DNA from 4 places in the Paenibacillus sp. FSL E2-0190 genome. Region 2 is predicted to be linked to each of the others. Evidence: predicted binding sites of a transcription regulator. Region 2 holds the regulator's gene; each other region holds the start of a gene.

Region 1 (3,572 bases), 2.3 Mb from region 2:
TCTGCACTAGGCTCAGGAGTGATCTATAAAAAGACAGGGAATAAAGCATTTATCATTACCAATAATCATGTCATTGAAGACTCCGGTAATCTCGAAGTAGTTACAGTGAACGGAGAGACTCGTAAGGCAACACTCGTTGGAACGGATAAAGTAAGCGACATTGCGGTACTCTCTATTGATGCCAAAGGAATCGATACCATCGCGCAGCTCGGTGATTCCTCTAAGCTTCGTCTAGGTGAAACGGTCATTGCTATCGGTAATCCGCTAGGACTTGGTGATACATTGACCTCGGGGATTGTTAGCTATACTGAACGGATGGTTCCCGTATCCCTTAATCAGGATGGAGTATATGACTGGGAACAAGAAGTGATACAGACCGATGCGGCGATTAATGAAGGAAACAGTGGCGGCGCATTAGTGGATCTGGATGGCAAGGTCATTGGAATTAACACAATGAAGATTTCAGATACGGGTGTAGAGGGTCTGGGTTTTGCAATTCCTGCGAATCATGTGATAGATATCGCTAATGAGCTGGCTGAAAAAGGACATATTGCCCGTTCGTACTTGGGTGTATATTCAGTTGATTTGAACAATCCGTACGTTCCACTAGCAGAAGATCAACGCAATGAATTGAACCTGCCGAACAGTGTTAAGGATGGAGTAGTTGTTCTAGAAGCCGTTGGCCCTGCGAAGGAAGCTGGACTGCAATTCAATGATGTCATTACCAAATTTAATGATCAATCAATCATATCTACCCTTTCTCTTCGCAAGTACTTATATAATCATACGAAGATCGGTGATGATCTGAAAATTACTTATTATCGAAACGGCGAGGCCAAACAGGCAACAGTTAAACTTCTTGAAAAACCACAGGAATAATATGCTGGAAGTCGGTATATAATGATATAGCAGTTACGACAAGTAGAGCGGACTACCCCTTCGATTCCGAGGGGGTACCTTCTTGAAAAAACGGATAAAAGTAACGTTTTTGGAAAAGCTATTTTTCTAAAACCATGATAATTATGCCAGAAAAAGGATCTATTTAGGGAATAAACACTAAGTGGCAGCCCTTACATTGGAAGGTAATACTTATTAGGGCAAAACCGGATATATTCGGATGCTTGCTTGCCTTTGCTAATCAGGTGTGGTAATATGATATCAATCATACATTTAGTCCCTAATTCTCGCATTGAAAAGGGCTGTCATATTTGGTAATACAACCTTTTTCAATGTGTGAATTTTTTCTTTGTTTGAAGATAAAAAGAACATATTAATTTAAATTTGTGGAGGTAACACACATGCAAACAGGTACAGTTAAATGGTTCAACGCAGAAAAAGGATTCGGATTTATCGAAGTTGAAGGCGGAAGCGACGTATTCGTTCACTTCAGCGCAATCACTGGCGACGGCTTCAAAACTTTGGACGAAGGCCAACGCGTTGAATTCAACGTTGTTCAAGGCAACCGTGGACCACAAGCCGAAAACGTTGTAAAACTGTAATAATAGAAGAAACCGTCCCAGCTTGTGAAAGTTGGGACGGTCTTTTTATATCTAGTTACTCACTATTGACTTACAGGATGGGAGGAACGGCAATGAACTACCGGAAGAAACCTTTGGAAGAAATACCGGAAGAAAATACCGCAATTTGGGCATGTACCAATGAGGGATGCAACGGATGGATGAGGGATAATTTCGCATTTGAACATGCGCCTTCTTGCCGTCTATGTGACTCTCCAATGGTTCGCAGCACGAAGATGCTACCCCAATTGCTTAATTCGAATGGCGATCTCAAATCGCTGAAGAAGGGTATTTCCATCTAACCAATACCTAAATGAGTCAAGCATTTAATAGAACGACGAACCACTCAAGACGGGTAAACCGTCTTATTTTTTTTGCTTTCTTTATGCTAAATTGTGATCTTTGTCACAAATCATTTGAATTTCACCGTTAAATGACTATCTTTATGTGACATTTATCACAAAAAGAAGTTTAAATTTTTGACAGAATATAATTAACGAAAAGGGGAGAAGGAAGGGACAAATATGGATACAGTAATGCTGTCGCGTATACAATTTGCGTCGACGACAATATTCCACTATTTCTTTGTACCGGTATCAATCGGACTAGCGCTCTTGATTGCAATCATGGAGACAATGTACGTTAGAAAAGGTAATGAAGAGTACAAAAAAATGGCGCAGTTCTGGGGAAAGCTATTCCTCATCAATTTTGCAGTAGGGGTAGTTACAGGAATCTTGCAGGAATTTCAGTTCGGGATGAACTGGTCCGATTATTCACGTTTTGTGGGTGATGTATTCGGGGCTCCACTTGCAGTTGAGGCATTGGCAGCCTTTTTCCTGGAGTCTACTTTTATTGGGATATGGATATTCGGCTGGGATAAGGTGTCCAAGCGAGTACATTTACTGTCCATCTGGCTGGTAGCGTTCGGTACGATGTTATCTGCATTCTGGATTCTAGCGGCTAACTCTTTTATGCAGCATCCTGTGGGTTTTGAGATAAATAATGGACGTGCAGAAATGAATGATTTCTTCGCGCTTATTACGAACGGACAATTGCTGGTTGAATTCCCACACACCGTACTGGCTGCTTATGCAACAGGTGCTTTTCTTGTAACTGGTATTAGTGCTTATAAAATATTGAAGAAACAAGAGGTTTCTTTCTTTAAGAAGTCTTTTCAGATTGCAGCCATCGTAGGGATTATTTCTTCTATTGGTGTAGCTGTTGCTGGTCACGCCCAAGCGCAATATTTGGTTGAAACTCAACCAATGAAAATGGCAGCTTCCGAAGGACTGTGGGGTAAGAGTGGTGACCCAGCACCTTGGACCGTATGGGCAAACATTGATCCAAAAAATCAAATTAGTAGTGGAGAATTTCAAATTCCTTATATGCTGAGTTTCCTTTCATACAGTAAATTTTCCGGTGAAGTTAAAGGTATGCTTGAGCTGCAAGCGGAGTATGAGCAAACCTATGGCCCCGGTGACTATATTCCACCTGTACGTACGACATTCTGGAGTTTCCGGATCATGGTTCTAGCAGGAACGTTAATGATTGTATTGGGAATGTACGCTATGTACTTAATGTGGCGCAAAAAAATGGACCGTCCGAACACTTGGTTTATGCGGTTTATGTTATGGGGCTTGTTGCTTCCTCCGATTGCGAATACAGCCGGTTGGGTTATGACCGAATTCGGGCGTCAGCCATGGACGGTATTCGGACTGATGACAACGGAAGACAGTGTGTCGCCTAATATTACAAGTGGTCAAGTTCTGTTCTCCGTGATTTCTTTTACAACGATTTATTTAATTCTAGGATTAGTGTTGGTCGGATTGTTTATTAAAGTGATTAAAAAAGGTCCTTATGCAATGGATAACGATCACGGCGATTCGAATGATCCATATAACGAGGAGGGTTCCCATGATATCTCTTAATGAATTGTGGTTTGTGCTGATTGCAGTTCTGTTTATAGGGTTCTTCTTCCTAGAGGGTTTCGATTTCGGCGTAGGGATGGAAACACAAATTCTCGCTAAAAATGATACAGAGCGCCGTGTTCTGATT
Region 2 (3,572 bases):
TCTACCGTAAAGCGGACCCAGACCATAAGAGCAGTCCCGGCTTCATTTTTTCCTGTTAAAACCCAGTACACTGCATTTTCATCCCAAACCGATTTTTGTGCTTTAGTTACCTCTGTTAGACCCGCTCTGGTTTTGGCAACATCCTTAGCGATATCACGCTCGTTCCATTGATCTTTCATAATATAGGCATAGAACTGGATAAGTCCAAACCCCAGGAGCAGAATCAGAACTGACCCCAGGAGGATCCATTTTTTCCTTTTCTTCAAGGTACAGCTCCCTTTCTAGTAATATATCTTTTTTGATTATATAACACACCCGCGCGTTTATCCAAAATTTCATAATTTTCTAGCTTTCCCAGCCTTAAAAATACACAAAAGGCCGCAACTTTTGCTAAAAGCAAAAAGTCGCAGCCTATTATTTATTCGTTATTCTCCAGACTTAACGCTTCAATAAACCTTCGAAGGCTTCTTGCGCTTTACGCCGGATAGCTTCCTCATCCAGGGTTAAGCATTGTCCATGCTTGATGACCTGTTTACCATTCACCCACACATGCTCAACATCCTTAGCGCTAGCAGAGTAAACTGCATGAGACAACAGATCTGTGTGTGGCAGCAAATGCGGCTGATCGATATCAATAGCAATGAAATCTGCTTTCATCCCTACAGCAAGTCTGCCTACATTATTTAAAAAGATGGACTGCACGCCATATTCTGTAGCCATACGCAGAGCCTCTGGAGCTGGAACAGCCGTTGGATCACCGCTGACACCCTTATGAATGAGAGCTGCAAGCCGCATCTCTTCAAACATATCCAAGTTATTGTTGCTTGCCGCGCCATCCGTGCCAAGAGACACCTTCACACCAGCTTTTAGAAGATCAGTAACCCGAGCCACTCCGCTAGCCAGCTTCAAATTACTGCCCGGATTATGAGATACACCCACATTATGGCGAGCCAAGATCTCAATCTCTTCATCATTTAAATGAACACCATGTGCAACTATCGAGGGACGTGTGAACATGCCAAGCTTCTCTAAGTGAGCTACAGGACGCAACCCGTAATCCGCCACATTTTGTTCCACTTCACGTTTCGTTTCGGACATATGCGTATGCATCGGTAAATCCAGATCATGCGCTGCCTGCACGAACTTAACCAGGAAGTCCGGAGGGCAAGTATAAGGGGCGTGCGGCGAGATCATAGTAGTAATTCTACCTTCAGCCTTTCCATGCCAGTTACGGGCAAAAGAAATCGCTTCCGCAAGCTTGTGATTCTGTACATCCTCTGGACATAACCCGATCACACCACGCATCAATACGGAACGGATACCTGATAACTCAGCTACCTCGGCTACTCGGTCCATATGATCATACATATCGAGGAAGGTCGTAGTTCCACCCTTCAGCATTTCCAATACAGATAAGGAGGTTCCCCAGTATACATCATCACCGGTGAACTTTTCCTCCATTGGCCACATCTTCTCCTGAAGCCACACTTGTAGCGCTAAATCATCTCCATATCCACGCAGCAAAGACATCGCCGCATGACCATGTGTGTTTACAAGTCCAGGCATGAACAGCAGACGGCTGCCATCAACCACTTGCACTCCAGCTTCCATCTGAGGCTCTTCTTTTCCTATGTAAGTGATTAAATCATCTTCAATAGTCATATATCCACTCAGAACCGGCTCATCCGTTCCCGGAGTCAGAAAATACCCGCCCTTAATTATCGTTTTATTGTTGTTCATGTTCGCTTTCTTCCTTTCCATCCCGCAAGTAATAAGCAAGACTTTGCAGATCAGTTGTAAAATCAGCTGCATGCACCCGGATATTCGGTGGTGTCTTCAGAATCACAGGGGCAAAGTTCAAAATCGCTTCAATCCCAGAAGAAATGAGAATATCTGCTACATTTTGAGCTTCTGAATCAGGTACGGTAATAATGGCAATGCGAATACCTTGCTCACGAATCGTGCTGCCTAGTTCATCCATCGGTTGCACAGTAAGGGAGTTGATCTTACGTCCAACCTTAGGAGCGTACGAATCAAATATAGCCGTGATTTTCATAGTATCTTTAAGATATGCATTGTAATTAGACAAGGCATGTCCGAGATTACCTGCTCCAACTAAAGCTACATTAAGCTGTTGATCCAGCTTCAGGATATGACGGATTTTCTCAATAAGATACGTTACATCATAGCCGATACCTTTTCTGCCGAAGTCACCAAAATATGCTAAATCCTTACGAATCTGTGCGGGATTAAGATCAAGCTTTTGTCCAAGTTCCTGAGAGGAAACTGTTAATATTTCGCGATTCTGGAGATCATTCAAAAAACGCAAGTACACAGGTAATCTGCGAACAACGGCTTCTGATATTTTATCCGATTTCATATTTTTCCTCCTAAAAATAGTAATGTTCTTGTGAAAATCCATATTCAAACGTCTACCTCTCCTTATTAAGGACGGTACTGTAACACACCGCCCTTAAGGATAAGGAGGAGCTAAACTGAAGACGAGCGTTTTAAGAAGCGCCGCCATCCTCTAGCCATTCCGCTATGCGTGGGACCATTTGATCAGTAAGCATATGCTCCATTTTGGGACCAGGCAATGAATAAAGGAAATACTTCCCGTAATGAGATTCAATAACCCTTGTATCATAAACAATAACTATTCCGCGATCCTGCGCCGTGCGAACCAGTCTTCCGAATCCCTGCTTAAAACGAATAACCGCTTGAGGAACAGATAATTTCATGAACGGATTCTTCTTCTGGGCCTGTAATAACTCCGACTTTGCTTCCGCCAACGGGTGATTCGGCGGTTGAAATGGAAGTCTCACGATGGCCAGGCAAGTCAGTGCTTCACCTGGAATATCTACACCTTCCCAGAAGCTGCTCGTCCCCAGCAATACGGATGCTGCACTGTCCTGAAAGCGGCGGATCAGCTTGCTCCGGCTGCCACCTTCTACGCCTTGACCAAGCACCGTAATCTCTTGTGAGGCTAAAGCCTCTTTAAGCGGATCATATACCTGACGCAGCATTTTATAAGAAGTAAACAGAACCAGCATCCGCCCACGTGTTGTTTTAGCAGCTTCCGATAATGACTGTACGAGTGTATCGACAAATCGAGCATCGCCCACACTGCCCTTCACACTAGGAAAATCACGCGGTATAACTAACAGTGCCTGCTCGCGATACTTAAAGGGAGAAGGAAGAAGTGAGGTCATTAGACGTCCTTCTTCCGCAGCTTCGTTAAGTCCGAGATTATCAATCATAAATTGAAAAGACTTATCTACAGACAGCGTCGCCGAGGTAAGCACGATGCTTTTTTTCTTATCGAAGAACAACTCTTTAAGCTGGCTGCTAACATCCACAGGGACGGCATACATCTGCAGTGATTTGCTGCGGTAATTTCCATTTGCCTCCAGCCAATATACTACATTATCGTCATTCAGCCCCATAAAGAATCTTACTTGCTCACGGATGGAAGCCAAATCCTTAAATAAACCGCTAATATCAGTAACAAGACTGTCTGCTGAGGATTGGCTTTCCTGGTCGCGCATCTCGTTAAGCATTTTATCACCCTT
Region 3 (3,572 bases), 300 kb from region 2:
CCCAGCAATACCACAAGCCATCGTACGCAGAATGTCACGGTCATGCAGCGCCATTTCGATACGTTCGTAAGAATATTTGTCATGCATATAGTGAATGATGTTCAAAGTGTTAACATAAGTCTTAGCCAACCACTCCATCATCGGTTTGAAACGTTTCATTACTTCGTCATAATCCAGATATTCAGAAGTGATCGCTGGGAATTCCGGTCCAACTTGTGCTCCGGATTTTTCATCCACACCACCATTGATAGCATACAGTAATGCTTTTGCCAGGTTGGCACGAGCACCGAAGAACTGCATTTGTTTACCGATACGCATTGGAGATACGCAGCAAGCAATCGCATAATCTTCACCCCAGTATGGACGCATTACATCGTCATTTTCATACTGAATTGCACTAGTTTCGATGGAAACCTTAGCACAATATTTTTTGAAGGCTTCAGGCAATTTTTCGGACCACAGTACAGTTAAGTTTGGTTCCGGAGCTGGACCCAAGTTGTACAGGGTGTTCAAGAAACGGAAGCTGTTCTTAGTAACACGAGTTGTTCCGTCTTCAGCCATACCACCGATGGATTCAGTTACCCATGTTGGGTCGCCGGAGAACAGATCATTATAGTCAGGTGTACGCAAGAATTTCACGATACGCAGTTTCATTACGAAATGATCGACGATTTCTTGTACTTGTTCTTCAGTCAAAGTACCTTCAGCAATATCGCGTTCTGCATAGATGTCCAGGAAAGAGGACACACGGCCCAGGGACATCGCCGCACCATTTTGCTCTTTAACTGCTGCCAGATATCCGAAGTATACCCATTGAGTAGCTTCTTTGAAGTTGGTCGCTGGTCTGGAAATATCCATACCATGAGCAGCTGCCATTTCTTTCAATTCGCCAAGTGCACGAATTTGTTCGGACAGCTCTTCACGCAAACGAATGATATCTTCAGTCATGGAATCTACTTCAAGCTCAGTTTGTTGTTGTTTTTTGTCTTTAATGAGGAAATCAATACCGTACAGAGCAATGCGGCGGTAGTCGCCGATGATGCGTCCGCGTCCGTAAGCATCAGGAAGACCTGTAATTACGCCGGATTTACGCACAGCTCTCATGTCTGGTGTATATGCATCAAATACGCCTTGGTTATGCGTTTTGCGAATGTTCGTAAACATGTCAACGATGTTTTGTGGAAGCTCGAAGCCATAAGCCTTCGTAGCATCAACCATCATCTTGATCCCGCCGAATGGCTGGATGGAACGTTTAAAAGGAGCATCAGTCTGTACGCCTACAATTTGTTCCTTGTCCTTGTCAATGTAGCCTGGAGCATGTGAAGTGATTGTGGAGACAGTATCTAGGGAAACATCCCATACGCCGCCTCTTTCTCTTTCTTCCTTGCTCAATTGGGAAATAATCTTCCACAGTTCAGTTGTGTTACTAGTAGGTCCTACGAGGAATTCTTCGCTTCCTTCATAAGGCTTAATGTTGCTTGCGATAAAGTTGTTAACGTCAACTTTTCTGGACCATTTACCTTTTGCAAAACTTCTCCAACCGGATTTCACTTCTTGTACATCTTTTTCAATCACCGACATGCTAAATCCCTCCATCTATATTTATATTATATTTGTAGAGATCGCGGGCTTGAAGGTTGATCCCGTGTCTCGTGATCCCAAGAAAAATATGGTTGTTCGAAAATTCACAATCATTGTTCCATATATGGGACCGTTGTTTATATAAACATTTTAGTTTATTTTCTATAAATAGACTGTGACAAATATCACCTTTCCGGTGATATTTGTCACTCATATCTAATCCACAACCATCCTATTATCTACTTAACCAAATATTAATTATCAAATCTTCCGTAGAAAGCATTACGATATACATCTGCGAGTTCAGATACCAGCGGCAGCTTAGGATTGGCAGTTGTACATTGATCTTCAAATGCACGGTCAGCCAAGTAATCTACATGGGATTCAAAATCCTTAGGATCAAAGCCCAATTGTTGGAAGGATTCTTCGATACCCAGTTTTTTGTTCATGTCGCGAATAGCATTGATCAGGCTAGTTACACCTTCTTCAGTTGTGCGAGCTGGCAATCCCAGAATACGGGCGATTTCTGCATAACGCTCGTCAGCTACGAAGTGTGAATATTTAGGGAACGAAGCGAACTTCGTAGGTTTCTTAGCATTGTAACGAATAACGTGTGGCATAAGGATCGCATTAGTACGACCGTGAGCAGTGTGATATTGACCGCCCCATTTATGCGCCAAGCTGTGGTTAATACCCAGGAAAGCATTAGCAAAGGCCATACCAGCAAGTGTTGATGCGTTATGCATTTTTTCACGGGCAACTCTGTCGCCTTCAAGAGCCGATTTTTCAAGGTATTGGAATACCAATTGGATTGCTTTAATTGCCAGACCATCCGTGTAGTCACTCGCCATAACAGATACATAAGCTTCGATGGCATGTGTCAATACGTCCATACCTGTATCAGCTACAGCAGTTTTTGGCAAGCTATATACGAACTCTGGATCAATGATAGCTACGTCTGGAGTTAGCTCGTAGTCAGCCAAAGGATATTTAGTGTGTTGTTCAGTTGTTTTATCGGTAATAACTGCGAAAGATGTTACTTCCGAACCCGTACCCGAAGTAGTTGGAATCGCTACAAACTTAGCTTTGTTTCCAAGTTTAGGGAATTTGTAAACCCGTTTACGGATATCCATGAATTTTTGTTTCAGACCGTTAAAGTCAGCGTCTGGATGTTCATAGAATAACCACATTCCTTTTGCAGCATCCATTGGGGAACCACCGCCAAGTGCGATGATGCAGTCCGGTTGGAATCTGTTCATCATTGCTGTACCTTTTTCAACTGTAGTTGTCGATGGATCTGGTTCAACTTCCGAGAACACTTCGATCGCTACAGGAGTTTGGCGTTGACGCAGGTAATGTTCAACTCTCTCAACATATCCAAGCTTAACCATCATTGGGTCAGTGATAATTGCGACACGTGTGATATCAGGCATTTTGGTCAGGTACTGAGTAGCGCCTTTTTCGAAATAGATCTTGTCAGGTACTTTAAACCATTGCATATTCACGGTACGACGATTCACCCTTTTCACGTTGATCAAATTGATTGCTGTAACGTTTTGCGACACGGAGTTACGACCATAAGATCCGCAGCCCAGCGTCAACGAAGGGATGTTAGTGTTATAGATATCGCCGATCGCACCATGAGTGGAAGGCGAGTTAACGAGAATACGTCCTGTTTGCAGACGGTTAGAGAACTTCATGATTACTTCTTCGTTGTTGGAGTGGATAGCCGAACTATGGCCCATACCACCAAATTCAACAACTTGTGCTGCGCGTTCAATACCTTGATCTGCGTTTTTAACTTTGTAGCAAGCAAGCACAGGACTCAATTTTTCAGCGGACAATGGATATTTAGTGCCTACACCTTCAAGTTCTGCTACCAGAATCTTAGTGCCGGCAGGAACTTGAATGCCGCACATTTCAGCAATTTTCACTGCGGATTGTCCAACGATTGCTGGATTAACCGCACATTTATCAACGTTCATAGCGCC
Region 4 (3,572 bases), 3.1 Mb from region 2:
CGGGAAGCTCCCGCTCCTTATCCACCCTGCCTTCATGTGAATTCAAAGGATATTTTACCTGAAGATGCTCATCGATCCGATGAAGCAGCTTGTTCAGATCACTCTTCGGCACAGGTTTCAATACATAATCGAATGCTTGCAGTTGCACGGCTTGACGCGCATATTCAAAGTTATCGTACCCGCTGATGATGACAACCAGAACCGACGGGCAGCGTTCGCGCAATATGTTCATCAGATCGAGCCCATTCATATTCGGCATGTTGATGTCCACAAGACATACATGTGGTGGGGCTTCCTCCACCATATTCAATGCTTCGTTTGCACTTTTCGCTTCTCCTGCAACCTCAAAAAGATACGGACTCTCCTCAATGTATTGTCGCAAGCCTTTGCGAATGATCGTTTCATCATCGACGATGACAATCTTCCACATCTTCATTCCACTCCCCGTCCAAAGGTATTCGAATGACCATAACGGTAATGCCATCTTCGCTCTTCACTGCAAGGCCATATGGCACTCCGTAAGCTAGTCGAATGCGATGGTTTACACTGTATAGCCCAAAGCCTGTGGCAGAACGATCATATGTATCATCAAGAAGGGCTTGATTTATCTGCTCAAGCTTCTCTTCCGGAATCATAACCCCATTATTTTCAACCTTAATGACCAAATAATCGGCCTGTTTATATGCTGTAATCGAAATTTTGCACTTTTGATCCCCAAGTGGCTTAATCCCGTGATAAATCGCATTTTCCACCAAAGGCTGCAGCATGAAGCGAACGACTTGGCACTGATCAAGCTTTTCATCATATCGAAGCTCGTAGTCCAGAATCTCCTCATATCGCACACCTTGAATATGAAGATAACTCTCGACATGGTACAACTCCTGATCAAGCAGAATGTATGGACTGCCTGTGCCAAGCCCTAATCGGAAATACGCGCTAAGCGCTTCCACCATCTCCACCACATTGTCTGCTCCATGTTCCGTTGCCATCCACTGGATCGTATCCAATGTGTTGTATAAAAAGTGCGGCTTGATCTGCTCATGAATCAGTCTGAGTTCCATCTCCTTTCGGTCCTGCTCCACAGCGTATAATTGAACAAGCATGTCATTGAAGCTTCGTCCAAGATCGCCGATCTCATCCGAGCGCGTAACATCTGCTCGTATGGTTTGGTTGCCGTTCTGCACATTTTCCATTACCTGGCGAAGCGACTGAATTGGACGAATAATGGAAGAAGCAAGCAGCACCAGAAAGACGATAAACGCACTACCGATAAGAACGCCTACCAGCAATGCAGTCCGCTGGGTTTTGATCACCGCTAACGATAGACTTGAATTCGGTACTTTGAGTACTAACTTCCAGCCTTCCACATTTTGAATTGGAGCCTCAAATACACTCATGTTCTTCTTATCTGCTGTATCCTCCGCTCCATCTTCTTCACCCAGCTCTCTGCAATCGACGATAAGCTGGCCTGACTGGTCATATAGCATTACATCTTGAGCAATCTCCCTCATCTTCTTGACGGAGACGGCTGCGGCAATATAAGCTACCTCATCATTCACCGATGGATTCACGCGATAAAGAATGACGACGATTTCGGCTGCATTCGCTTTGGATACGATCGGATTGCTTACCACATAATTGGAATCTGAATTCAGCAGTTTTCGATAGTAGGGTCGGTTTAGTATCGAAAAAGGCTTGTCCCTTGCTGACCAGGAATTTCCGTGAATATCCACCACGCGTATGGATTCGTACTCTACTTTCTTCTTCGCCTCGAACTTATCGAACTCTTGCAGCAATTCATCTCGTGTCCACTGATGGTCCGAAGCTAGAGAAGCAAGCATGTCTATCTCTCCAATGCGCTGATTAAACCAATAATCAATCTGGTCGCTGCGTGCAGTAACCACTTGCTGCGTTAAGTTCTTATTCAAAGGGACAACCGTATGGTTCATCTCCAAATATATTGTTACAAGCAATGCAACGAACAGCAGCAAGAAGCAGCCTCCTGCGATTAACGTAATTTTTAAGTGAATTGATTTCATTGTAATCATAGCCCTTCACAATATCCGTTTCTTACATGCCCGAAAAAGACAAAAAAACACTAATCTGTGCAAATACATAATGCTGTACTAAATCTATAATAGGTCTTGTGCATATTTTCACATGAAATAACATTCATGTCTAGGCTAGAGATAAAGGATTTGCCTAGCAAATCTTCCTCTCCCTAGTGTATGTAACCAATTCACAACAGAATGAAGGAGATATTATGCGAACTCACACGAAAAAGCTGTTATCTATTCTACTAGTCCTCAGTCTTATGTTCACGCTTGCTGCTTGCGGCAGTAAAGATGCAGAACCCGCTGCAGATGCAAACGGAGTTCAAGTCTTTGAAGGAGTTGGGCAAGGTAAACATGGCGATATTAAAGTACAAGTCTCCTTATTAGATAACAAGATCACTGACATTAAAGTGACAGAGCATAAGGAAAATGAAGTACTTGCAGAACCTGTTTATACGCAGCTCAAGCAAGAGGCCATGGCAACTAACAGCGCAAAAGTTGATGCCATTAGCGGATCTACAGTTACAAGCAAAGGATATCTCGAAGCCATTCAAGATGCAATTACGAAGTCTGGACTTACCCTTGTCGCTGGCGCTGCAGTCAGTGGAAGCAAAGACAAAGAAGAAGTCGAGCAAACCTATGATGTTGTCGTCATCGGTGCCGGGGGTGCTGGCTTTAGTGCGGCTATCGAAGCGAAGAGCGCTGGAGCTAATGTAGTTCTGCTCGAGAAAATGCCAGCTGTTGGCGGCAACACATTGATTTCCGGTGGTGAGATGAATGCGCCTGACAACTGGGTTGAACGTGCTCTTGGCATCACAGATGACACGGCTGACTTGTTCTATAATGATACGATGAAAGGCGGAGACAACCTCGGGGATCCAAAGATGGTTCGTATTCTTGCCGACAATGCTCTAGCATCTGCCGAATGGCTGCGCGATGATATCAAGGTAGAGTTCTTACCTGATCATCTGTTCCAATTTGGTGGCCATTCCAGAAAACGTGCGTTGATTCCTGTAGGTCATACAGGTGTTGAATTGATTACTAAGTTAAAAGCCAAAACAGACGCTGATCAAATCACGATCAAAACGAATATGAAAGCCGAAACCTTGCTGAAGGACGAAAGCGGCAAAGTAACAGGTGTAACTGCGACTTCGGGTACTGGCGACAAGATCACATTCCATGCGAACAAAGGCGTCATCATCGCTACCGGTGGTTTTGGATCCAATGTAGAGATGCGTAAGAAGTATAACCCTACAATGGATGAAAAATATATGACTACCGATACACCAGGATCTACAGGTGACGGTATCGTTATGGCAGAAACGATTGGCGCCAAACTGACAAACATGGAGAGTATTCAAACGTATCCAATCTGTAATCCTGAGACAGGTGTTATTTCCCTGGTTGCAGACTCCCGCTTCGATGGTGCGATCCTGATTAACCAAGAAGGCAAGCGCTTCGTTGAGGAATTAGAACGTCGTGACGTTATTTCTAAAGCAATTCTTGCCCAAACGGGTG

What was found. The regulator Rex, encoded in region 2, represses fermentation and respiration genes when NADH is low (regulators of the CRP and FNR family bind a similar motif). The targets are predictions, from matches to a motif close to TTGTGAAATATTTCACAA.
Region 1: NST25_RS30615 (cytochrome ubiquinol oxidase subunit I) is a predicted target of Rex. The motif match lies at 1,963-1,980, and genes of this name have one in related genera.
Region 3: pflB (formate C-acetyltransferase) is a predicted target of Rex. The motif match lies at 1,674-1,691, and genes of this name have one in related genera.
Region 4: NST25_RS03440 (flavocytochrome c) is a predicted target of Rex. The motif match lies at 2,145-2,162, and genes of this name have one in related genera.

What each region holds. Positions count from the first base shown of each region.
Region 1 covers NZ_CP150306.1:6,968,165-6,971,736, reverse strand. The annotation lists gene NST25_RS30630 (trypsin-like peptidase domain-containing protein) at 1-879, shown strand, start outside; gene NST25_RS30625 (cold-shock protein) at 1,299-1,499, shown strand; gene NST25_RS30620 (cold-shock protein) at 1,592-1,819, shown strand; gene NST25_RS30615 (cytochrome ubiquinol oxidase subunit I) at 2,042-3,445, shown strand; gene cydB (cytochrome d ubiquinol oxidase subunit II) at 3,432-3,572, shown strand, end outside.
Region 2 covers NZ_CP150306.1:4,707,183-4,710,754, forward strand. The annotation lists gene NST25_RS20750 (DUF5590 domain-containing protein) at 1-266, opposite strand, end outside; gene NST25_RS20755 (amidohydrolase) at 439-1,740, opposite strand; gene NST25_RS20760 (redox-sensing transcriptional repressor Rex) at 1,727-2,380, opposite strand; gene dinG (ATP-dependent DNA helicase DinG) at 2,511-3,572, opposite strand, start outside.
Region 3 covers NZ_CP150306.1:5,004,724-5,008,295, forward strand. The annotation lists gene pflB (formate C-acetyltransferase) at 1-1,581, opposite strand, end outside; gene adhE (bifunctional acetaldehyde-CoA/alcohol dehydrogenase) at 1,836-3,572, opposite strand, start outside.
Region 4 covers NZ_CP150306.1:790,629-794,200, reverse strand. The annotation lists gene NST25_RS03450 (response regulator) at 1-430, opposite strand, end outside; gene NST25_RS03445 (histidine kinase) at 405-1,991, opposite strand; gene NST25_RS03440 (flavocytochrome c) at 2,264-3,572, shown strand, end outside.